4 regions of the Achromobacter sp. NPDC058515 genome follow, and region 1 is predicted to be linked to each of the others. Evidence: predicted binding sites of a transcription regulator. Region 1 holds the regulator's gene; each other region holds the start of a gene.
What was found. The regulator FNR, encoded in region 1, switches genes on or off when oxygen is low (the NO sensors DNR and NnrR bind a similar motif). The targets are predictions, from matches to a motif close to TTGATNNNNATCAA.
Positions count from the first base shown of each region.

Region 2: a site for FNR is predicted at 1,882-1,895, ahead of ACFWP0_RS04150 (universal stress protein). Genes of this name have one in related genera too.
Region 3: a site for FNR is predicted at 4,464-4,477, ahead of ACFWP0_RS10915 (universal stress protein). Genes of this name have one in related genera too.
Region 4: a site for FNR is predicted at 2,796-2,809, ahead of azu (azurin). Genes of this name have one in related genera too.

Region 1 is NZ_JBHXNI010000016.1:48,642-54,504, forward strand. It holds gene ACFWP0_RS23735 (hypothetical protein) at 1-45, opposite strand, end outside; gene ACFWP0_RS23740 (DUF899 domain-containing protein) at 1-697, opposite strand, end outside; gene ACFWP0_RS23745 (SRPBCC domain-containing protein) at 753-1,202, opposite strand; gene ACFWP0_RS23750 (ArsR/SmtB family transcription factor) at 1,103-1,540, opposite strand; gene ACFWP0_RS23755 (hypothetical protein) at 1,619-2,818, opposite strand; gene fnr (fumarate/nitrate reduction transcriptional regulator Fnr) at 2,833-3,561, opposite strand; gene ACFWP0_RS23765 (gamma-glutamylcyclotransferase) at 3,649-4,083, opposite strand; gene clpB (ATP-dependent chaperone ClpB) at 4,221-5,863, shown strand, end outside.
Region 2 is NZ_JBHXNI010000002.1:195,794-201,656, forward strand. It holds gene ACFWP0_RS04145 (FUSC family protein) at 1-1,842, shown strand, start outside; gene ACFWP0_RS04150 (universal stress protein) at 1,959-2,795, shown strand; gene ggt (gamma-glutamyltransferase) at 2,810-4,420, opposite strand; gene ACFWP0_RS04160 (Bug family tripartite tricarboxylate transporter substrate binding protein) at 4,477-5,469, opposite strand; gene ACFWP0_RS04165 (LysR family transcriptional regulator) at 5,602-5,863, shown strand, end outside.
Region 3 is NZ_JBHXNI010000005.1:31,193-37,055, reverse strand. It holds gene ACFWP0_RS10930 (ABC transporter permease) at 1-642, shown strand, start outside; gene ACFWP0_RS10925 (TolC family protein) at 635-2,119, shown strand; gene ACFWP0_RS10920 (efflux RND transporter periplasmic adaptor subunit) at 2,271-3,404, shown strand; gene ACFWP0_RS10915 (universal stress protein) at 3,484-4,353, opposite strand; gene ACFWP0_RS10910 (trimeric intracellular cation channel family protein) at 4,577-5,215, shown strand; gene ACFWP0_RS10905 (GntR family transcriptional regulator) at 5,354-5,863, shown strand, end outside.
Region 4 is NZ_JBHXNI010000007.1:28,014-33,876, forward strand. It holds gene ACFWP0_RS13925 (undecaprenyl-diphosphate phosphatase) at 1-425, opposite strand, end outside; gene ACFWP0_RS13930 (TerC family protein) at 445-2,031, opposite strand; gene azu (azurin) at 2,246-2,695, opposite strand; gene ACFWP0_RS13940 (4Fe-4S binding protein) at 3,041-5,212, shown strand; gene nosZ (TAT-dependent nitrous-oxide reductase) at 5,266-5,863, shown strand, end outside.

The DNA.
Region 1 (5,863 bases):
CGTGGGCGTGGCAGGCTTTCTGCGGGGAGTCGTCGTAGCGGTCATGGTGGCGCACCCAGTCTCCCAGGTCGAAATGGGGCCCGTTTTCGTTGCGGCCCAGCGGCGCGAGATCCAGGTAGTTGTAGGCGCCCGCCAGGCGCTCCACCCCGCGCTCGAAGGTGGAGTAGGTGTGGAAGATCTCGCCGTCCGGATCGCGGAAGAAAGCGCTGGCCCCCGGCCGTTCCTCGACGTCGCCGTCGGCCTTGGGCACGGAGGCGCGAAAGTCGAAGTTGAAGTCGCAGCCCTCGGACGAGAACCAATCGAAGTTCCAGCCCATGCGCTGCTTGAACGCGGCCAGCCTGGCATAGGGCGCGCGCGAGACCGCCACCACCGAAATGTCATGGTGGCGCAGATGCATCAGGGCGCCGCCCAGGTGGTCGGCGAGGAACGAGCAGCCCACGCAGCCTTCCTCCCAATCGGGGCTGAACATGAAGTGATAGACGATGAGCTGGCTCTTGCCCTGGAACAGATCGGCCAAGGAGTGCGATCCGCTGGCGTCCTGGAACTGGTAGGCCTTGTCCACCTTGACCCACGGCAGGGCCATGCGGTCGCGCGCCAGCGCGTCCTGGGCATGGGTCAATTCCTTTTCGCGGCGCAGCAGCGCCTCGCGCGCGGCGTCCCACTGGTGGCGGGATACGACAGGGTGATCGGTTTGCATGGTGCGGCTCCTGGAAAGGCGGGCCCGCAGGCCCGGACGGGGCGAACGGCGGAACTCAGGCCAGGCTCGCCAGGTGATCCGCAAGCCGGTCCATCGCGCCCGACCAGCCATGTTCATGGCCGTCGCGGGTAGCCTGGTCGACAAACGGGGTCTGCAGGAAGGCAAGGTCGGTGCCCGTGCCCGCAGGGGTGAATTCAAGGGTGATCAGCGATGTTTCTTCCGGCGTGTCGCGCCAGGCCCACGTGAAGACCAGCCGGCGCTGCGGCTCTACTTCCTGGTAGCGGCCGCTGGCGTGGTGTTCGCGTCCGTCTTCGGTGGCAAACCCGACCTGGTAGGCGCCGCCTACGCGCACGTCGGTCTCGGCCATCAGGACTTGCCGGGTTTCGGCGGGGCCGAACCAGCGCATCAGCGCTTGCGGGTCCGTCCAGGCGCGCCAGACGCGTTCGACGGGGGCGTCGAAACGCCGCTGGAGCCGGAGTTCGAGGGGGGAGGTTCGGTTTGCCATGGGTGTATTTCCTCTTCGTGATAGAGATACCGCGCCAGCGAATCCAGTTGCCCGTTCCAGAACTTTTCATAGCGGGCCAGCCATGCGGACGCGGCCTGCATGGGCTCTGGCGACAGCGTGCAGCTCACCACGCGGCCGTCCTTGGCGCGGGCGATCAGGCCGGCGCCTTCCAGCACCCGCAGGTGCTTCATGAAGGCGGGCAGGGACATGGCGTGAGGCTGGGCCAGCGCGCTGACCGATGCCGATCCCTGTTCCAGGTCCGCCAGCACCCGGCGCCGCGTGCCATCGGCCAGCGCCGAAAAAATGCCGTCGAGGGTGTCGTCGTTAAAGTTAACCATAAGGTTAAGTGTCGGGCCGGCAAGGCATGCCTGTCAAGCCATGCAACTCCGGAATTTCCCTAAACCCGCGGGCAGCGTCTATTTGCCGCGCGGCTTGATGATGTCGCAGGCGGCGGCGTTGCCGGTGGTCTGGGCGCCGTCGCCCAGCAGCGCGCGCACGCCGCAGACCGATCCGAACATGCGCTTGCTGTCGTGGCCCACGCCGCCCACCTCGAAGCTGCTGTGGCGCAGCGCGACGGGTTTGGCGCCGCGGCCGGCCAGCACGTGCTCGTACTGCACGTAGCCCGTGCCGCGCGCGAGCCGGGTCGCGCCCTGGGCTTCCGCGCCGCAGGCCTTGTCCAGCAGCCGGTGCTCGGGGTTGTTGTCCGCGCCGCCCAGCAGATAGATCACGTCGCGCGCCGCGTAGCGCACGAAGAGCCGGGATTCTTCGGTTCCCCGCGCGTAGGCGGGCAGCTTGTCCGTGCCGTACTTGTACTGGTTATAGGTGGGGCAGATGCCGCGTTCGTAGGGCGCATAGCCCTTGCCGTCCGCGCGCGGCCGTTCGTTGGTCAGGTACAGGTAAGAAGAGGGGTTGGCGACGACGTAGCGCAGCGCCAGTCCGTCGCGGCGCAGCGGGCCGTCGATGTTGTTCAGCACCGCGTAGCGATGCACCAACTGCGCGCCGCCGGAGTGTCCGGCCAGCACGATGTTCGCCAGGGATGCCAGGCGCTTGCGATCGTCCAGGCTGCGCAGCAGGTCGTCAAGCACCTGGAACGAGCTGACCGGCGCGGGCCGGCCCGCCGCCTGGACGCTGTCTTCGCCGTCTTCCCAGCTGGCCTTGCGCCAGGCCGCCATGCCGCCGAAACCCGAGTCGATGGATCCGGAGAAGCGCGGCGCCAGGATCAGCGTCTCGCGCTCCCGGTCGGGGTTGCCCGCCAGCAGGGCGGCGGCGGTTTCGTAGTAGTGGTCGGCGTCGCGCTTGACGCCGTGGATGACGACGAGCACCTGCTTGATGCCGCGCAGGTCGTCCTTGGCCAGGTTGCGGTTGGCGTAGACCGGCATCTTGTACCGGTGCCCCGGCTTGCCGAGTTCCACCGTCTGCCAGCTCAGGGGCGCCGCGCGCTTGGGCGCAGGCACGATTTCATCGTAGTCGTAGGGGTCGGGCAGCGGCGTTTGGGCGCGCGCGGCCAGGGGCGCCAGCGTGGCGGCCATGGCAAGCGAGGCGGCCAGGCAGCGCGCCAGGCGCGGCCCGCGAGCCTGCCATGCCTGGGACACAGAGCTTGTGGGCGCGCGGCGCATGGCGCGGCAGACGCTCAGCAGCCGTCGTGGCCGAGCAGTTGCTTGAGCGCGGCCAGGTCCAGGATGCGGACCTCGCGCTGGTTGATCTTGATCAGGCCGTCGCGCGCAAAGCGCGAGAACAGGCGGCTGACCGTTTCCAGCGTCAGGCCCAGGTAGTTGCCGATCTCTTCGCGGCTCATGCGCAGCACGAACTCGGTGGACGAATAGCCCAGCGAGGCATAGCGCTGCGACAGGTTCAGCAGGAAGGCCGCCAGGCGCTGCTCGGACCGCATCGAGCCCAGCGAGGCCAGCATCTGGTGCGAACGGGTGATCTCGCGGCTCATCAGGCGGCGGAACTGCTGCTGCAGCGACGGCAGGTGCGCGGCCACGCGATCGACTTCGTTCAGCCGGATGACGCAGACCTCGGAATCTTCCAGCGCCACGGCGGCCGACACGTGCTTGCCATCCAGCATGCCGTCCATGCCGACGATCTCGCCCGGCAGGTGAAAGCCGGTGATCTGGATCTGGCCGGTCGCGTCTTCCAGTTGCGTCTTGAGGCTGCCGAAGCGCACGCCGTACACGGCGTCCAGCGGGTGGTCCAGCGAATACAGCGTCTTGCCTTTTTCAAGGCGGACACGCTCCTTCACCAGCTCGTCCAGCTTTTCGACTTCGGCGGCTGCCATGCCCACGGGAACGCAGACGTGCCCCAGCATACATGTGGAACAGTGAGCGGCATCAGGGGCAATGGGGACCCGTTTTTGCATACGATGACCTTTAGAGTGCCCATTGCGCGGCGGAAGGCCGGAACGGGTGCAAAGCGTGAGACAGGCGTCTATTGTAGTCCGTTGTTACTACGGGTGTCTTACCGGGCGCCGGGCAAGCCGGTAGGCAATCCAGTCCTCGCCGGCGATGGCGACGGCCGCGGCGCACAGCGCCGGGTCGACGGGGTAGTACTGGCAGGTCACCAGGCCGCCCCGGTCCGGGGCTTCCAGGCGGGCCTCGATCTCCCTGCGCACGAAAAGGCAGGGCTGGCCGGGCACGTACTCCTCGATCTCGTCCATCAGCGCGATCAGCGCCGGGTCCACCCGGAAAACGTCGCCCCGCACGCGCCTGCCGTTGTCCGCCGGGATCAGTCCGGGCCAGTCGCCAAAGTCCACCAGCATGCCCGGCACGCTGGCCGGGCCGACGTGGCAGGGAGCGGGCAGCCCCCGGCTGGCGGCGGCTTGCGCCAGATCGTTGATTTCGCCTGCTCGTAGGGTGCCGTAGACAAAAACGTATATGCTCATTGTTCAGTTGCTGCTGCACGTCGAAGAGACCATGAGGCTGGCCGGGTGTTGAAATTTTCTCATCCGGCCGCATATTCAGGTTATCGAGCCCGCCGGCACGTATCGGTCAGGCTCCCCAACAAGCCACAACGACCATTATGCGATTCGACAAACTTACTACCAAGTTCCAGCAAGCCCTGGCCGACGCTCAAAGTCTGGCCGCCCGCAACGACCACCCCTACATCGAGCCCGTCCACGTGCTGTCCGCCCTGCTGTCGGATTCCGACAGCGGCGCCGGCAGCCTGCTGGCGCGCGCCGGCGTGGCGGTCAACCGGCTGGCGCCGGCCCTGGAAAACGCCCTGAAGTCCCTGCCGCAGGTGCAGGGCGAGGACAACGTCCAGGTGGGCCGCGACCTGCAAGGCGTGCTGACGCGCACCGACAAGGAAGCCGCGCGCCGCGGCGACACCTACATCGCCAGCGAACTGTTCCTGCTGGCGCTGGCCGACGACAAGGGCGATGCCGGCCGCATCCTGCGCGACGCGGGCCTGCAGAAGAAGGCCCTGGAAGCCGCCATCGACGCCGTTCGCGGCGGCGAGAACGTCTCCGGCGCGGAAGGCGAGGCCAACCGCGAAGCCCTGTCCAAGTACACGATGGACCTGACCGAGCGCGCCCGCCAGGGCAAGCTGGATCCGGTGATCGGCCGCGACGACGAAATCCGCCGCACGATCCAGATCCTGCAGCGCCGCACCAAGAACAACCCCGTGCTGATCGGCGAGCCCGGCGTGGGCAAGACCGCCATCGTCGAGGGCCTGGCGCAGCGCATCGTCAACGACGAAGTGCCCGAGAGCCTGCGCGGCAAGCGCGTGCTGTCCCTGGACCTGGCGGCCCTGCTCGCCGGCGCCAAGTTCCGCGGCGAATTCGAAGAACGCCTGAAGGCCGTGCTCAAAGAGCTGGGCCAGGACGACGGCCGCAACATCGTCTTCATCGACGAGCTGCACACCATGGTCGGCGCGGGCAAGGCCGAAGGCGCGATGGACGCCGGCAACATGCTCAAGCCGGCGCTGGCGCGCGGCGAGCTGCATTGCATCGGCGCGACCACGCTGGACGAATACCGCAAGTACATCGAAAAGGACGCCGCGCTGGAGCGCCGCTTCCAGAAGGTGCTGGTCGACGAGCCCGATGTGGAATCCACCATCGCCATCCTGCGCGGCTTGCAGGAACGCTATGAAATCCACCACGGCGTTGAGATCACCGACCCGGCCATCGTGGCGGCGGCGGAACTGTCGCACCGCTACATCACCGACCGCTTCCTGCCCGACAAGGCCATCGACCTCATCGACGAGGCCGGCGCCCGCATCCGCATGGAAATCGACTCCAAGCCGGAGGTGATGGACAAGCTGGACCGCCGCATCATCCAGCTAAAGATCGAGCGCGAGGCCGTCAAGAAGGAAACGGACGACGCGTCCAAGCGCCGCCTGGGCGTCATCGAAGACGAACTGGAAAAGCTGCAGCGCGAGTACAACGACTACGAAGAAATCTGGAAGGCCGAGAAGGCCGCGGTGCAGGGCACCCAGGCCATCAAGGAAGAGATCGACAGCGTGCGCGCCGAGATGGCGGAACTGCAGCGCAAGGGCCAGTTCGACAAGCTGGCCGAGCTGCAGTACGGCAAGCTGCCCGATCTGGAATCGCGCCTGAAGGCCGCTGAAGTGGGCGCCGCCGAGGCGGCCGAGAACGCCGAAGGCGACGAGTCCCGTCCGCGCCTGCTGCGCACGCGGGTCGGCGCGGAGGAAATCGCCGAGGT
Region 2 (5,863 bases), on a different contig from region 1:
ACCTTCGCCTGCTGCACCTTCGGCGGCCTGCTGCGCGTGCTGGGTCCGGCCGCGGCCATCGTCGGCACCCTGCTGTCGGCCGGCTTCGTCGTGGCCGCCGAACTGCCGGCCCCCACCCTGGCGGAAAGCCTGTCCTACACGCTGTTCTTCCTGGCGGGCGCGGTGTGGGCCATCCTCATGACGGCGCTGGTGTGGCGGCGCCGCCCCTGGAAGGACGCGACCCATGCCGTCGCGCATTGCTACCGCGGCCTGGCGGATTTTGCCGACGCGCTGGCCCGCATGTATTCCGGCCTGACGCCCGCCGGCGGCCCACAGGCCTGGAGCGCCGTCACCCGGCCCCAGCGCAGCGCCCAGCGCGCCGCGCTGGAACTGGCGCGCGGACGGATCCGCGAAGTGCAGGACGCGCGTCCGTCGCGGCGGGCCCGCGCCCATCAGCTGCTCTATCTGCTGGACAGCGCCGAAGACAGCTTCATTGCGCTGGTGGCCGCCGCCGACCTGCTGGAATCGAACGCGCCGCGCTGGCTCGGCCGCAGCGCCGGCGCGCACCTTTCGCACGCGATGCACCACTACGCCAGCGTCTGCAACGCCATCGCCAGCACCTCCGACATCAACGACGCCAAGCAGGCGGAATGCCTGCGCGAACGGCTGGCGCACTACGGCGCCGGCCTGCACGACCTGCGCGGCGGCGCGATGGCGTATGCGCCGGACCTTGCCGCCATGGTGCCGGTGCTGGACCGCCTGCTGCATAACGCCCAGGCCGTCATGCAGTCCCTGTTCGACCAGGGCGCCGCGCCCGCGGCGCCCGCGCAAAGCCGGCTCGGCCCGAGCCGCGCGCGCCAGGCCTGGCGCACCCTGAGCCAGAACCTGGGCTTCGAGTCCGACGCTTTCCGCCACGCCCTGCGCGTGGGCATCGGCGCCACCATCGCCGTCGCCCTATCCAAGACCTTCGCCGTCAATCACGGGTATTGGATGTCGCTGACGCTGGTCTTCGTCCTGCAGCCCTATTTCGCGACCACCTGGCAGCGCACGCTGGAGCGCGTGACGGGCAGCGTGGCCGGCGCCGTCGGCGCTTCGCTGCTGGGGCTGGTGCTGAGCACGCCCCTGTCCGTGGCTTTGGCGGTGCTACCGATCGCGCTGGGCACCTTTGCCGCCCGCACCATCCACTACGCGCTCTTCACCTTCTTCCTGACCTCGCAGTTCGTCCTGGTCAGCCATATCCAGCAACCCGAGATCTACGAACCCATGCTGGCCGCGCTGCGCGCCTTCAACAGCGTGCTGGGCGGCATCCTGGCGCTGCTGGTGGGCGTACTGGTCTGGCCTGAAAAAGAACCCCGGCAACTGGCCGGCGCCCTGGCGCGGGCGCTGGAGCGCCACGCCGACTACACGCTCGCGCTGATCCAGGAAAAAAGCGGCGGCGGCGAGGCGCCACAGGACATCGTGGGCCTGCGCCGGCTGGCCTGCCTGTCGGCGGACAATGCCGAGGCCTCGCTGCAGCGGCTGCAGCAGAACCCGGTGCATCGCGACCGCAACGTCGACACCGCCATGAACCTGCTCAGCGCCATGCGGCGCATCACCGCCGCGGGCACCGTGCTGGAGATCCAGCCGGCCCTGCCCGCGGATTCGCCGGCCGCGCCCGCACTGCGCGACTACGGAACGGCGCTCGCGCAGGCGCTGCATGAGCAGGAGTCCGCGCCCGGCCACGGCGCGCGCCCGCTCGCTGTTCCCGCCGCCATCGGCGCGGCCGATCCGGCGCTCGCCGCGCCGCTGGACCGCATCGCGCAGCAGGCGCGCCAGATCAGGCAGCTGCGCGAGCGGGTGCAAAGAGAGCAGCCGCCGCAATAGCCGCCGCGCTTGCGCCAGCCCCGGAAAACCGTGGCCTGCTTGATGCGCGTCAATGGCCGGGCCTGCGTAAAGCGCAACCATATGCACATGGAACGCTTTTGCCTGAGGAGGCCGCCATGTATCGCCGCATTTCCGTACACCTGGACCACGGGTTCGACTGCAAGCGCCGCACCGAGCTGGCGCTGGCGCTGGCCAAGCGCCACAAGGCCGAACTGGTCGGCATCTATGCCAGTTCCGCCCCGCCGCAGTATTACTACGGCGAATCGGTGTTGATGTCCCGCACGCTCAGCGTCATGAAGGATTTGCAGGCGCAGAGCCGCGGCGCGGTGCAGAACGCGTTCCTGGAAGCGGCGGCCGCCGCCGACGTGCCGGCCATCGTGCGCGCCAGCGAATCCTCGCCCAGCGCCACCGTCGCGCTGCATGGCCGCGCCAGCGACCTGATCATCGTCAGCCAGCAGAACCGGGAGGACGTCGAGGCCGCCCACGAAAACGAGTTCGTCGAGCAGGCCCTGCTGTCGGCCGGCCGCCCCGTCATGGTGCTGCCGTCCAGCGGACAGTTCCCCGTCGTCGGCGACCGCGTCATGCTGTGCTGGGACGGCAGCCGCGAAGCCGCCCGCGCGCTGGCCGATGCCGCGCCGCTTCTGCGCGCCGCCTCGCACCTGGTCGTGCTGACCATGGACGAAGGCGCCGCAACCCGCAACGCCGAGGCGATCCCCTTCGAAGACCTGGTCACGTACTTCGTCGCCCACGGCATGCCGGCGCCGGACCACGTGCGCCGCGACATCAAGGGCGTGGGAGTCGGCAGCACCATCCTCAATGCGGCCGCCGACCACAGCGCCGACCTCATCGTCATGGGCGCCTACGGCCACAGCAAGTTCCGCGAATGGGCCATGGGCGGCGCCACCGCATCCATCCTCAAGAGCATGACGGTGCCCATCATGTTCTCGCACTGACGCGGCGCGGGCGGCTAGAACCCCATCCACACGCCGTCGTGGTTGGGGTCCGCGCCGCCGTCCAGCCCGTTTCCGGTCACGCGGATGCCATGCACGGAGGCAAAGCCGTACTTGCGCACTTCGCGGATGACCTGATAGCCCAGGCCCTCCAGTTCCGCCGAGGTCCGAAAGCCGATGCGGTTGGCGATGTCGATCGGATTGCCGGTAGCCGAGAAGCGCGGAGCGCTGACGGCCTCGGTCATCGTCATGCCGAACTCCACCACGTTCAGGATCGCCTGCATCACGCCCATGACGATCTGCGTGGCGCCCGGCGCGCCGATCACCAGGGCCGGCCTGCCGTCCTTGAACAGGATGGACGGACACATCGAGCTGAAGCGCGACTTGCCCGGCGCGATCGAGCCCGCGCGGCCCGGCCGGGGGTCGAACTGCGCCATGCAGCCGTTGTACATGAAGCCCAGCCCCGGCGTGATGACGCCCGACGGCAGCCCCAGCGAATGCGTCATCGACACGCATCCGCCCCACTGGTCCACCACGCTGACCTGGGTGGTGTCCTTGGACGGCTTGCCGCTGTTGAGCCTGGGCACATCGCGCTTGACGCCGCGGCGGATCTCGTCGGCCGCCGCCCGCGCATATTCCCCCGAGAGCAGCATCTCGACCGGCACGTCGAAGAAGTCCGGATCGCCGATATGGCTGTCCTTGTCCGCCGACGCGCGCTTCATGGCCTCGGCGACCACGCGGATGTACTCGACCGAGTTATGCCCCAGCGCCCGCAGGTCGAAATGCTCCAGCACGTTCAGCATCTGCAGCAGCATCAGGCCGCCGCCGGGCGGATGATTGGTCGTCACCTCGTAGCCGCGGAAGGCGCCGCGCAGGGGCTCGTGGCGGCGCACTTCATACGCCGCCAGGTCTTCCCGCGACAGCAGCCCGCCATGCGCGCGCACATCGTCCGCCATGCGTTCGGCGAGTTCGCCGTGGTAGAAGGTGTCCGCCCCGTGCCGCGCAATATGCCGCAGCACCTCGGCATAGTCGGCATTGACCACCAGGTCGTTCACGTGCTTGGGCGCGCCGTCCTCGCGGCAGTACAGCTTGCGCCCGTCCTCTGAAAAAAGCAGGCGGGCGGAATGCGGCGTGTGCCCCAGTTCGGCCGGCATCGACCAGAACTCCTCGACGTGCGGGCGCACCCGCCAGCCGCGCGCCGCCCAGTCGATGGCGGGGGCCACCACGTCGGCCCAGGGCAGCTTGCCGAAGTCGCGCTGCGCTTCGTGGAAGGCCTTGAGCGAGCCCGGCGTGGCGATGGACTGGTAGCCCAGTTCGTTGATGTGGTCTTTCAGGATGAAGCCGAATCCGTCGCGGGCCTCGCCCTCCAGGGCGTGCAGCCACATGTCGGCCCGCGCCGCGCGCGGGGCGCGGGCGTGGAAATCCAGATAGGCATGCGTCTGGCCGGGCAGGTACACGGCCATGCTGCCGAAGCCCGCGATGCCATTCATCAGCGGGTCCACCACGGTCTGCACCAGGGCCGTGGCCACGGCGGCGTCCACCGCGTTGCCGCCGGCGCGCAGGATCTCGATGCCGGCGTCGGCCGCTTCCGGCTGCGGCGCGCACACCATCGACGTGAGTTTGTTCATGCTGTTCTCCATTCGGGAAAGGCCCGCCGGCCGGCCCTCGGGGCCGGCCGCGGCGCTTATTTGCTGCTCAGGTTGATGTCCTTGAGCACCGCGCTCCATTGCAGGGTGTCGGCGGCGATCTTGCGGTCCAGCGCGTCGGCGGGCCCCGGCATCAATTCCACCTGCATGGCTTTCAGGCGCGACACCGTGTCCGGGTCCTTCAGGAATTCCTCGGTCACCGCGTGCAGGCGCGTGACGACATCGGGCGGCGTCCCGCTGCGCACGGCCAGGCCCAGCCAGCCCACGCCGCCAAAGCCCGTGAGCCCCCTGTCGGCCGCAGACGGCACGTCGGGCAGCTCGGCATAGCGGTTGTCGCCCAGCACCAGCAGCGGCACGACCTTGCCGGCAAGCGCGGCGGGCACGCCCGTGCTCAGGACCGGCGCCATGACCTGCACCTGGCCGCCCAGCAAGGCCGTCAGCCCGGCGGCTTCGCCGCCGAAGGGCACGTTGGTCATTTCGATGCCCAGTTGCTGCTGCAGCATTTCCACCACCACATGGGTCGAATTGCCCAGGCCCGCCGTGGCGAAGTTGAGCGCGCGGGGATCCGCCTTCGCCAGGCGGATCAGGTCGTCCAGGTTCCGGATGCCCGATTCCTTGCTGGCCACCAGCAGGAACGGATTGGTCGTCAGCAGCCCCACGCCCTTGAGGTCCTTGTCAGGATCGTAGGCCAGCGGCTTGTAGGTGAATTTGTTCAGCACCATCTGCGAAATGCCGGCCGACAGCACCGTGTAGCCGTCGGCCGGCTGGCGCAGGGCGTACTGCACGGCGATGATGCCGCCCGCGCCGGGCCGGTTCTCCACCACCACCGGCTGGCCCAGCTTCTTGGCGGCGTACTGCGCCCACAAGCGCGAAATGGCGTCGGTGCTGCCGCCGGCCGCCTGCGGCACCACCAGCGACAGGCCCCGGGCCGGGTACGTGTCCGCCCAGGCGGGCGCATGAGCCGCCGCGGCCAGGCAGGCGCCGGCCAGCAAACGCGCCGCCAGCGTAGAAATTCCCTTTGTCTTCATCATTGTTCTCGGTACGTCCAGGTAAGCAGGAATGCGTGCGCAACCAGCGCGGATCGCCGCATTGCCGGCAAATTTTGCCGATCAGACACATGAATTGCTAATGAATAATCCAGAACATTCCATTAGCATTCGCTCATGAACTGGAAGATCGACGACATCCCGTGGGCGCGCAAGCTCAAGTACCGGCACCTGGAGGTGTTCCTGACCATCGCCGAGGCGCGCGGCATCACGGCGGCGGCGGACGCGCTGCACATGACGCAGTCGGCGGTGTCGCACTGGCTGGCCGACATCGAAGCGCTATTGGGCCTGCCGCTGTGCGAACGCGGGCGCGCGCACTTCTCGCTGACGCCGGCGGGCGAGCTGCTGGCCGCGCACGCGCGGCGCATGGTCGGCGAAA
Region 3 (5,863 bases), on a different contig from region 1:
CTGCAGCCCGAAGGCCAGAATCCTCTGCTTCCCGTTTCTCCGGACGACGCCATTCTGCTGCCCATGGAAAGCATGCGGCGCATCATTCCTGCCCCACAGATCACCAGCGTACTGCTTCGCAACGCCAACAGCAGCACGCTGTCACAGACCGCTTCCCGCGCTCGGCACTGGCTCGAAGACAAGATGCCAAACTTCGACGTAAGCGTGCAAGTCCCTCGCTTACTGCTGGATGGCATGGCGCGACAGTCACGCCTGTTCTCCTGGTTGCTGGCTGGCCTGGGTGGCGTTGCGCTGCTGGTGGGCGGCATCGGCATCATGAACGTCATGGTGATGAACGTAGCCGAGCGACGCCGTGAAATCGGCGTTCGAATGGCGCTAGGCGCTCGCCCCAAGGACATTGCCAGGCTCTTCCTGCTGGAAGCCGTCGTGTTGTCCGCCGCGGGTGCGCTGTCAGGTTCGGCGGTCGGCCTGATCGCAGCATGGGTCTTTGTTCATTACTCGGGCTGGTCATCGTTTGCGTTGTCGCCCGCGGCTCTGCCGCTGGGCATTGGCAGCGCTATCGCAACCGGCTTGTTCTTTGGCCTGTCGCCCGCAATGGCGGCGGCACGCCTTACCCCTGTACAGGCGTTGCGCGATGCGTAGAGCGCATATCCTTATCGCGCTCATGTGGGTGGTGCCTGTCGCCGCCCAAGGGCGGACGGATGGGCAGTTGCGCCCGTCCCAGGCTACCCGCCAAGGCCAGCCGTCGCCGGCTCCGGACAGCGTTTCACTTAATGCGAAAGCCATCGACCTGACGCTCGGCGATGCGATCTACCTGGGGCTGCGCGACAACCGTTCGATCCGCAGCGCCTATCTGGATCGCATTGCCCAAAAGTTCGACCTGCGCGTGGCCGAAGACCGCTTCACACCCAAGCTGATGCTCAGCGGCAGTTACCTGTCCAACCGCAATCAGGATGACCGCTACCGGCAGGGCGCCGTAACGCCCACAACCACACTGCTGACGCAGCATGGCACCCGCGTAAGCCTGGGATGGACGTATCGCCACACCCAGGCCGATGAGGCCGGGCTGTCGCGTAATGACGGGGCCAATATCTCGGTGATCCAGCCACTGCTACGGCGCGCAGGCAAGGACATTTCGACAGCGCCGGTGCGCCTCGCGCGGCTGGCCGAACAGGCTAACCGCCTCAACCTGAAATCCACCGTCTCGCAGACCATTACACAGGTGATCGCATCCTACCGCGTGCTGCTGCAGGCCCAGGAACAGCTGAAAATCTCGCAGGAATCACTGGGGCGCGCCCGTCAGCTGGTCGAGGTCAACCGCGCCATGATCGCGGCCGGCCGCATGGCCGAGTTCGAGATTGTGCAGACGCAAGCCGAGGTCGCCTCGCGGGAACTGGCTCATGAAGACGCCCGCAATCAGCTGGATGCGGCGCGGCTCGCCCTGTTGCAGTTGCTTGCCCTGAATCTGAACACGCCTATCGTGGCGACCGAGGCTCTGCAGGCCCGACGGGTGGACGTTAACGCCGCGCAAGCCCTGCTGCAAGCCGCGGCATCGCAGCCCAACTTCCTTACGCAGTTCATCGCCAGCGAACAGGCCGCCATCAATCTGGCGGCGGCGAAAAATGACCGTCTCTGGGATGTTTCGCTGGTGGGCGGCGCCCGTCAGGTGCGCGATCGCAACACGCTGACGGGCACTGCGCGCACCTGGGAAAACTATGTGGGCATACAAGTGGAAATTCCCATTGGCGACCTGAGCACACGCCAGGCCGAAGTGCGGGCGCAAGTCAATCTCAGCAATCAGGAAATCCAGTTGTCGAACGCTCGTCAGCAACTGGAGCGCGACGTGATGAACGCTGTGCGCGATATCGGCGCCCGCTGGCGGCAGTACGAAATCGCCCAACGGGCGCGCGACCTCTCCCGCCGGAAGCTGGACATTGAACGTGAAAAACTCACCGTGGGCCGCTCCAGCAACTTCCAGGTGCTGAGCTTCGAAGGCGATCTGCGCAATGCCGAGAATGCACGGCTCAATGCGCTCATCAGCTACCTGACCGCGCAGGCTGAACTGGATCACACGCTGGGCACCACGCTGCAAAGGTGGGATATAGCACTTAATGACTAGATGCCGTCTGCCAGACCGTCTCTTTGCGCCTGTCCGCCGCCGGCCCATCCCGTCGGCGCTCTTGGTGCTGCTTCTGGTGGTGGCAGTAGTGCGGTGGGAGTCCGGGAGGGATGGCGGCGACGCGCCGTCACAGGCTGAACAGGCTAATTGGATGCTGGTGCGACCTCAACGGGTCGAACAGCACTTGGGAATGATCGGGCGTATTCAGGCCGCGCGGCAGGAGACTTTGTCCGCCCCGTTCGAGGGTGTCATCCGCGAAGTGCTGGCGCAGGAAGGCCAGGCCATCGAGGCGGGCCAGACGCTGCTGCGCATGGACACAGGACAGATCGAAATCCAGGTGCGCCAGGCGCAGGCAGAGCTGCTCAAGGCACAACGGGAAGCTCATCAACTGCGCAACTGGGACAACAGCCCGGAAGTTTTCCGTGCCCGGCACGCCGTACAGAATGCCCGCTCGGCACTGGATGTAGCCCAGGCAAACCTGCGCGACACGCGGGCGCTGTTCGAGCGCGGCATTGTCGCCCGCATGGAAGTCGATACGCTCGCGCAGCAAGTGCGCAGACAGCAACAGGATTTTCTCATCGCCGGGGACGAGCTGCGCACCGCCGAAGCGCGCGGGAAAGGCATGCGGCTGAAGATTGCTGAAATGGAGCTGACCAACGCGCAGGCACGCTATCAAGCCGTGACGAAACAACGTGAACGGCAGGATCTCAAGGCGCCATTTGCAGGCGTGGTTGTTCGGCCAACACCGCAAGACGGCAGCAAGGCCATCATCGTCCAGCCGGGTTTGCAGGTGACCCAAGGGGCACCGTTGCTGACGGTGATCGGCTTGGATCGCATCCAGGTGCTCGCCAGAGTGGAAGAAGCCGATCTGCATCAATTGCTCGAAGGGATGCCGGTTCAAATCACAGGCGACGGCTTTCCCGGTCAAACGCTGGCTGGCCGTATCGCCACCATCGCGGTGCAAGGCAACGCGGCAGGCGCGCCGGGTGCCGCCGCCCACTATGACGTCGTGATTTCAGTTGATGCGCCGCAGGCCGGGGCTGCGCGACAGGCCAGGCTCGGCATGAGCGCCCGTCTGGCGGTCATCCTGTACCGGAATGATCAAGGCATTGTGGTGCCGCCCCAGGCCCTGCGCACGGACGATGAAGGAGCAACCTACGTCATGTATCGCGCAACCCCTGACGCCGCGCCATCGAAAACGGTAGTCACGCCGGGCCGGGCCATCATCCAGGGTATTGAAATACAAGGCTTGCAGGCGGGCTATGTGCTTGTGCCCACAGGTTAAACCCCCTGGCCCGAAAAACCTGGGGTTTATCAGCAGTCCGAAGGCGGCGCGCAAGCGCCGCCTTCTTCGTTTGCCCGGATTATTCGTCGCCAGCGAGCCTGACGATCAGCACGTCGCTGGGCAGGGCTTCCAGCAGCCGTTCGGCCACGCTGCCGATGGCGGTGCGCAGGATGCCCGTGCGGCCGTGGGTGCCCGTTACGACCAGGTCGGAACGGTGGTTGAACGAGTATTCGGACAGCACGGTCTCCGGCTGGCCGGCTTCCAGCACGACCTTGGGCGGCACTCCCTTGGGCAGCTCCGGCGTTTCCGCGATGAACCGCTCTGCGCATTGTTCCGCGGTCTTGTAGAAACTGTTGACGACGGCGTCATCGGGCTTGGTCACGCCCTGGAAGGGCACTTCGTAGGCGTTGAACAGGGTCAGCTCGGCGTTCGGCACGAGCCGCAGCGCGGCGCGCAGCGCCTCGCGCGAGCCGGCCGAGAAGTCGGTCGCGACCAGCACGTCGCGGTACGGCTTGCGTGGGCGGTTCTTCACCACCAGCACCGGCTGGCGCGCCTGGCGGGCCAGCTTTTCCACGGTGGTGCCCAGCAGCAGGCGGCCCAGCGTTTCGTCGCGGGCGATGCCGGTGACGATCAGCGAACAACCATAGCTATCGGCCGTTTCCATGATGCGGGCGAGCGGATCTCCCTTGACCACCACGACCTCGGTCGGCACGTCGGCGGCCTCCAGGTCTTCGGCCAGCTCGCGCTCGGCCAGGCCCTTGTGGTCCGTCGACAGCCGCCGCCAGACCGGCGTGGTCAGGCGCGCGGGCGTGGCATGGGATTCCATGACGTGCAGCACGATCAGCTTGGTGTTGAGTTCCTTCGTCAACTGCAACGCGCGATCCAGGGCACGGTCGCCCCGTGCGCTCAGGTCGGTGGCCAACAGGATGGGGCCAGTTTGCTGTGTCATACGTTATCTCCCGGTTGTGGCCAGATCGGCGGCTCCCGCGTCCGCGCTGCCTGGCTGTTACCGCCCAGTCGGGCATGTCCCCATTGTCTCGCCGCGAAACGGAACGGGGCTTGATCGATGTCAACGCAAGAACGAGGGTACGGGATGGCGCGCCGGCAGGCAATGGGCGCGGGCCGCGGCAAGGCTCAATACAATGGGACCTGCCTCAACCCGCGCCCGCCCCATGCTCTCCGATATCTCGCCCGCTCTGCTGCATACGCTGTACCTCGTCGCCATCGTGGCCGAAGCCATGACGGCGGCCCTTTCCGCGGGGCGGCGCGATATGGACTGGATGGGCGTCTGCATCATTGCGTGCGTGACCGCGCTGGGCGGCGGGTCGCTGCGCGACGTGCTGCTGGGGCACTATCCGCTGACCTGGGTGGTCCACCCGGAGTACCTGTGGATGACGGCCGGCGCGGCGATCCTGACCGCGCTGATCGCGCCGGTCATGCGGCGGCTGCGCACCGTGTTCCTGCTGGCCGACGCGCTCGGGCTGGTGGCCTTCACCGTCATCGGCTGCCAGGTGGCGCAAATGATGCAGTTGCCGATCACCGTGGTGCTGATCAGCGGCATGATCACCGGCTGCGCCGGCGGGGTGCTGCGCGACGTGCTCTGCAACGAGGTGCCGCTGCTGTTCCGCAAAGAGCTGTACGCCAGCGTGTCGCTGGTGACGGGGGCGCTGTACCTGGGCGCGCAGGCGCTGGGCCTGTCGGCCAACGCCTCCGTGCCCATCGCGCTGGCCGCGGGTCTCGCGATGCGCCTGCTGGCGTTGCGCTTTAACTGGCAAATGCCCAAATTCGTGTACCGCGACGATTGGGACTGACGCCCGATTCGGCGGCGGGCGGGCCCCTTTCGGACCGGTCGTCGGATTGTGAAACAATATTCCTATTTGTGTTTCAATAGATTTCTAGTATCTTTCCCCTGTCTCATACCATGCATCAAGCAGTAAAAGGGGAGCCGATTGGACGTCAAAGCGCCCGCCACGATTCCATATTTCCTACAGGAACAGATTCGTGAGTTGATAGTGGACGGCACTATCAGGCCCGGGCAACCGCTGCGGGAACAAGAACTGGAGCAGCGTTTCGGCACCAGCCGCAGCCCCATCCGGGAAGCCCTGCGCCTGCTGGAGCTGAGCGGCCTGGTTACGCATATCCAGCGCAAGGGCTTCCGGGTCACCCTCTATACCGAAACCCAGATCCGCCACCTGTACATGCTGCGCGCGGAACTGGAGGCGTACTGCATCCGCCAGGTGGCCGAGATGCACGATGTTGCGCCGCTGGTGGCCGAATTGCGCAGCTGCCACGATGCGATCGTCGCGGCGCTGGCCAGGCGCGATGTGCGCGGATTCATTGCCGCCTCGCGCGAGTTCTATCTGGCCGGGGCCCGCTACACGGGCAACACGCCGCTGACCAGCATGCTGAGCAAGCTCTACGAACAGGTCGAGCCGCTGCGTTACCTGCTGGCCCGGCAG
Region 4 (5,863 bases), on a different contig from region 1:
TCTCCGGGCGTGTGGTGCGCGCGGCGCTCCACGTACAGCATGATCAGGCCGCCCAGCACCAGCGTCACCACGACCACGGCGGGGTGGTAGAACACCGACTTGATGGTCTTGATGAAGATCGCGCCGATCACCGCCGCCGGCAGGAAGGCGATGAGCAGGTTGCGGGTGAAGGCCACTTCGCTGGCCACGCCGGTCAGCGTGCCTCGCACCAGCCTGAGCAGCCGCGCGCGGAACACCCACATCACGGCCAGGATGGACCCGAGCTGGATGACCACCTCGAAGACCTTGCCCTCGCCGGACTGGAAGTTGAGCCAGTCGCCGACCAGGATGAGGTGGCCCGTGCTGGACACGGGGATGAATTCCGTCAGGCCTTCCAGAATGCCCAGGACGAATGCCTTGATCAGGTAGAGCGCGTTCTCGGTCACGGTGCTTGGAGGATCTCTGTTAGTCGTTGGCTAGGGATGCTTCGTCGGAAAGCTGCTCTTGGGGCCGCTTCTCGACACGCACCAGCGCGATGCGGCGGCCATCCATTTCCAGGACTTCGAAGCGGAAATGTTGATGGTGGATCTGGTAATCGCAGACGTCGCCCGGCTTGGGCAGATGTCCGAAGCGCGACAGCAGATAGCCCGCCAGGGTGGAGAAGTCCTGCGCCTCGTCGACCAGGCCTTCGGTTTCCAGCACCTGTTCGACATGGTGCAGGTCGGCCGCGCCGTCGATCTTCCAGGTGTTGTCGCCGTCGGCCACGATGTCGGGCAGTTCGTCCTCGTCGGGGAATTCGCCGGCGATCGCCTCGAAGACGTCGATGGGCGTCACCAGGCCTTCGATCGCGCCGAACTCGTCGGCCACCAGCACGAGCTGGCCGCGCGAGCGCTTGAGCGTGTCCATCAGGCGCAGGATGCCGATGGCCTCGTGCACGATGATGGGGTCGCGCAGGCGGTTGCGGCGCACCCGGCCCTCGGTGATCAGGTCGGCCACCAGGTCCTTGGCGCGGGCAATGCCCAGCACCTCGTCCAGCGAACCCCGGCAGACCGGGAAGAAGCTGTGGGGCGCCTCGGTGATCTGGTGCCGGATGGTCTCGGGATCGTCGTCGATGTTGATCCAGGACACGTCCGTGCGCGGCGTCATGATGGACCGGATGGAGCGTTCGGCCAGGGTCAGCACGCCGCTGACCATGTTCCGCTCTTCCACGCCAAAGGCGGGAACGGAGGGGCCGCTGGCATGGGGCAGGTCGAGTTCGTCGCTGGCGGGCGGCCGCTTGCCCAGCATGCGCAGCACGGCCGAGGCCGTCCGTTCGCGCATCGGGCGGCGCGCGTCCAGCTTGAGCAGGTTGCGGCGCGCCACTTGGTTGAGCGCCTCGATGGCCACCGAGAAGCCGATGGCGGCGTACAGATAGCCCTTGGGCACCTTGAAGCCGAAGCTCTCGGCCAGCAGCGAGAAGCCGATCATGAGCAGGAAGCCCAGGCACAGCACCACCACCGTGGGGTGGGCGTTGACGAAGCGCGTCAGCGGCTTGGACGCCAGCAGCATGATGCCGATCGCGATGATGACCGCGATCATCATGATGGCCAGGTGGTCCACCATGCCCACCGCGGTGATCACGGAGTCCAGCGAGAACACCGCGTCCAGCACCACGATCTGCGTCACGATCACCCAGAAGCTGGCGTACACGCGCGGACCGGACGAGCCGGGGTGCAGGCTGCCCTCCAGGCGCTCATGCAGTTCCATGGTGCCCTTGAACAGCAGGAACAGGCCGCCGATCATCAGGATCAGGTCGCGCCCCGAGGGCGACAGCGGACCAATGGAGAACAAGGGGGTGGTCAGGGTGACCAGCCACGACATGACCGACAAGAGGCCCAGGCGCATGATGAGCGCCAGGCTCAGGCCCATGATGCGCGCGCGATCGCGCTGCGCGGGGGGCAGCTTGTCCGCCAGGATGGCGATGAAAATCAGGTTATCAATGCCCAGGACGATCTCAAGGACGACCAGGGTAAGCAAGCCGACCCACGCAGCGGGGTCCAGCAGCCACTCCATCAGGAGCTCCAGAAGTTACACGACCGGTAATCGTACATGGAAAATCCATGACACGCCGGTGACGCACCCCCTCCGTAAGCCTGATGGACAGGGGCTTTCGACTAAAAGAACTAGTGCTGGCGCGGCTTGCCGAGCCGCCTGCCGCAACAGCCCCGGGCACGAAAAAGCCGGCTCGCTGGCCGGCTCTCGCGTCGTCTCGACGAACTGCGGGGGATTATCCGCCGATCTTCAGCGTGCCCTTCATCATCGCCCAGTGGCCGGGGAAGGAGCAGAAGAACGCGTAGTTTTCGCCAGCGGCCAGCTTGGACACGTCGAACGTCACGGAATCGGACTCGCCGCCGCCCACGACCTTGGTGTGGGCGATGACGCGGGCGTCGCCCGCCTTCACGTAGTCCTGGGCCAGGCCGGCGCCCATGCCGTCGGTGGCGACGCCTTGCTTGTCCGCCTCTTTGGTGAGCACCCAGTTGTGGCCCATGGCGACCTTGGCCATCTTGCCGACGTGCTTGAGGTGGACGGTGAACTGCTTGCAGCTCTTGTCGACGACCATTTCCTTGACATTGAATTGCATGGCGTCGTTGCTTTCGACGGTGGCCTCGCATTGCGCCGCCAGCGCGGGCAGGCTGGACGCAGACAGAAGAAGGGCTAGGGTGGCTTTTGCCAGCATGAATCTCTCCGATGACACAGCGGCCGATGCACGCGCGCCGGCCATATGCCGATGCCGTTGCCGCCGCGCACCAGTGTAGGGCTGCCCCATTTTGGCGCGCTTGACATCCGTCAAGCAGACCATCGCATACCCCGCAAATATAGGGATCATCCCCTACGGATCGTAGGGCTATTGCCGGCGCCGAGGGCTGGATTGACAAACCGCAAGCCTGATCCCGTTGCATGTTCGTAGGATGCCTGTAAGCAAACACGACCAATAGAGTTCAGCATGCGCGGCAGTACAGCAGCAAGTCACGGATACACACGATGCATTCAGGCCGCGCTCTTTGCTTTATGGCTGTCGTGCATGTTCATCGGACATGCGGCGCAGGCCCAGCGCCTGCCGGAGTTCCTGGCCTCCACGCCGATTGACGCCGTGTTTCCCGGCGCCGACCGCGTGGGCCCCGCCGAAGGCAAGCCGATGGTTGCGCGCGCCTATTCGGGCGACCGGCAGCTCGGCCTCGTCTACCTCACTTCCGATGTGGTCAACACCCGCGGCTACTCCAGCAAACCCATCGACGTGCTCGTGGGGCTATCGGACAGCGGACGCATCGTCGGTGCAAAGCTGGTCGAGCATCACGAGCCCATCGTGCTGATCGGCATCCCGCAGTCCAAGGTCGACCATTTCATACAGGGCTATGTCGGCCTGAACTTCGTGGAGTCGCCCCCTCGCCATGGCGCGCCGCCGCCCGTCGACATCGTCAGCGGCGCCACGGTCACCCTCATGGTGATCGGCGACACCATCACGCGGTCCGCCATCGCGGTGGCGCGCGCGCACGGCATCGACAAGGCCGGCGCATCGCGCCAGGCCGCGCCCGCCGCGGCCGCCCGCGTCCTGGACGAGGGGCAGGCCGAGACGCAATCATGGCAGGCGCTGCTCGATTCGGGCGCGGTGAGAAACCTGCGCCTGTCGCCGGAAGACGTGAACCAGGCATTCCTGCAGTCGGGCAGGAAGGATGCGGCGGAGCATCGCGAGAGCGGACAGGACGACACATTCATCGACCTCTATGTCGCCCTGGTCAGCGCCCCTTCCATCGGCCGCAGCCTGCTGGGCGACACGGGATGGCAGCGCCTGAAGGAACGGCTCAAGCCGGGCCAGCAGGCGGTGCTGGTCGCCGGCAATGGCGCCTACTCGTTCAAGGGCTCCGGCTACGTGCGCGGCGGCATCTTCGACCGCATCGAGGTCGTCCAGGACGAAAGCAGCTTCCGGTTTCGCGACCGCAACCATCAGCGCCTGGCGGACGTCAGCGCGGCGGGCGCCCCGGCGCTGCGCGAGGTGGCGCTGTTCGTCGTGCCCGAGGACGCCGCGCTGGACCCGGTCAAGCCCTGGCGCCTGCAGCTCATGGTGCAGCGCGTGCTCAGCGTCTCCGACAAGGCCTTCGTCACCTTCGACCTGCCCTACGAGCTGCCGCGCGCCTACACCCGCGCGGTCGAGCCCGCCGCGCCCGCGCCGCAGGCCCCCGCGGCCGCGCCTGCCGCCGACGCGGCGGACGCCGCGCCCGCCCTGTGGAAGCAGATCTGGCAGGGCAAGGCCGGCCAGATCGCCATCCTGACCGCGGCGCTTACTGTGCTGGTCGGCATCTTCTTCTTCCAGGACCAGCTTGCCGCCCGCCCCCTCCTGCACGACCGGCTGCGCCTGGCGTTCCTGGCGTTCGCGCTGTTCTGGATCGGCTGGTATGGCCAGGCGCAGCTGTCCATCGTCAATGTGCTGACGTTCTTCTCCGCTCTGCGCACCGATTTCCGCTGGGAGTACTTCCTGATGGACCCGCTGGTGTTCATCCTCTGGTGCGCCACCGCGATCTCGATGGTGTTCTGGAACCGGGGCGCGTTCTGCGGATGGCTGTGCCCGTTCGGCGCCCTGCAGGAGCTCTCCAACCGCGTCGCCAAGCGCCTGGGCGTGCGCCAGCTGAAGATCCGCCATGGCGTGAACCAGCGGCTGTCGACTCTGAAGTACGTGATCTTCCTGCTGCTCTTCGGCTTCTCGCTGTATGACCTGGCGGTCGCGGAACAGCTCGCGGAGGTGGAGCCCTTCAAGACGGCGATCATCCTGCATTTCATGCGCTACTGGCCATTCGTGGCCTTCGCCGTGGCGCTGCTTGTTGCCGGGCTGTTCGTCGAGCGCTTCTTCTGCCGCTATCTCTGTCCGCTGGGCGCCGCGCTCGCCATTCCCGCCCGGCTGCGCATCTTCAACTGGCTGCGGCGCTACCGCGACTGCGGCAACCCCTGTCAGCGCTGCAATCTCGAATGCCCCGTGCAGGCGATCGACCCGACCGGGGAGATCAACCCGAACGAGTGCATCCAGTGCCTGCACTGCCAGATGCTCTACCACCACCAGCAGAAGTGTCCCCACCTGATCCAGAAGAAGGCCAAGCGCGAGCGGCGCGCCGCCCCGGCCGCCGAGCCGGCGGTGCAGGAGGTCGTCATGCGCCGCGCCCCGAACATGAGCGCGCCGGCAAGCCGGCCGCCCGCCGAGTCCTGAACCCCGACTTTCGTACCGCGGCGCAGCGCGCCGTTCCTATCTAGGAGTTATCCATGTCCGACAAGACCCCCGAAAAGGCTGGCCTCACCCGCCGAAGCTTCCTGGGAACCGCCGCCATCACCGGCGCAGCCGGCCTCGTTGCCGGCGCGCATATGCCCGCCGCGCACGGCAAGGAGGGCAAGCCTGGCGCCGGCGGCGTGCTTGGGCATGTCGCGCCGGGCGAGCTCGACGAATACTATGCCTTCAATTCCAGCGGCCAGTCGGGCGAAGTGCGGGTGCTGGGCCTGCCGTCCATGCGCGAGCTCGTGCGCATCCCCGTCTTCAATCATTGCAGCGCAACCGGCTGGGGCCGCACCAACGAAAGCCGCAAGATCCTGATGGACGGGCTGACGCCGGAAACCCGCGAGTACCTGAAAGACAAGGGCGGCGTCTTCCCCAACGGCGACGCGCACCACCCTCACCTGTCGTTCACCAACAAGACCTACGACGGCCGCTACCTCTTCATCAACGACAAGGCCAACAACCGGGTCGCGCGCATCCGCCTGGATGTGATGAAGACCGACAAGATCACCGAGCTGCCCAACGTCTCCGGCGTGCATGGACTGCGCCCACAGCGCTATCCCCGCACCGGCTATGTGTTCGCCAACGGCG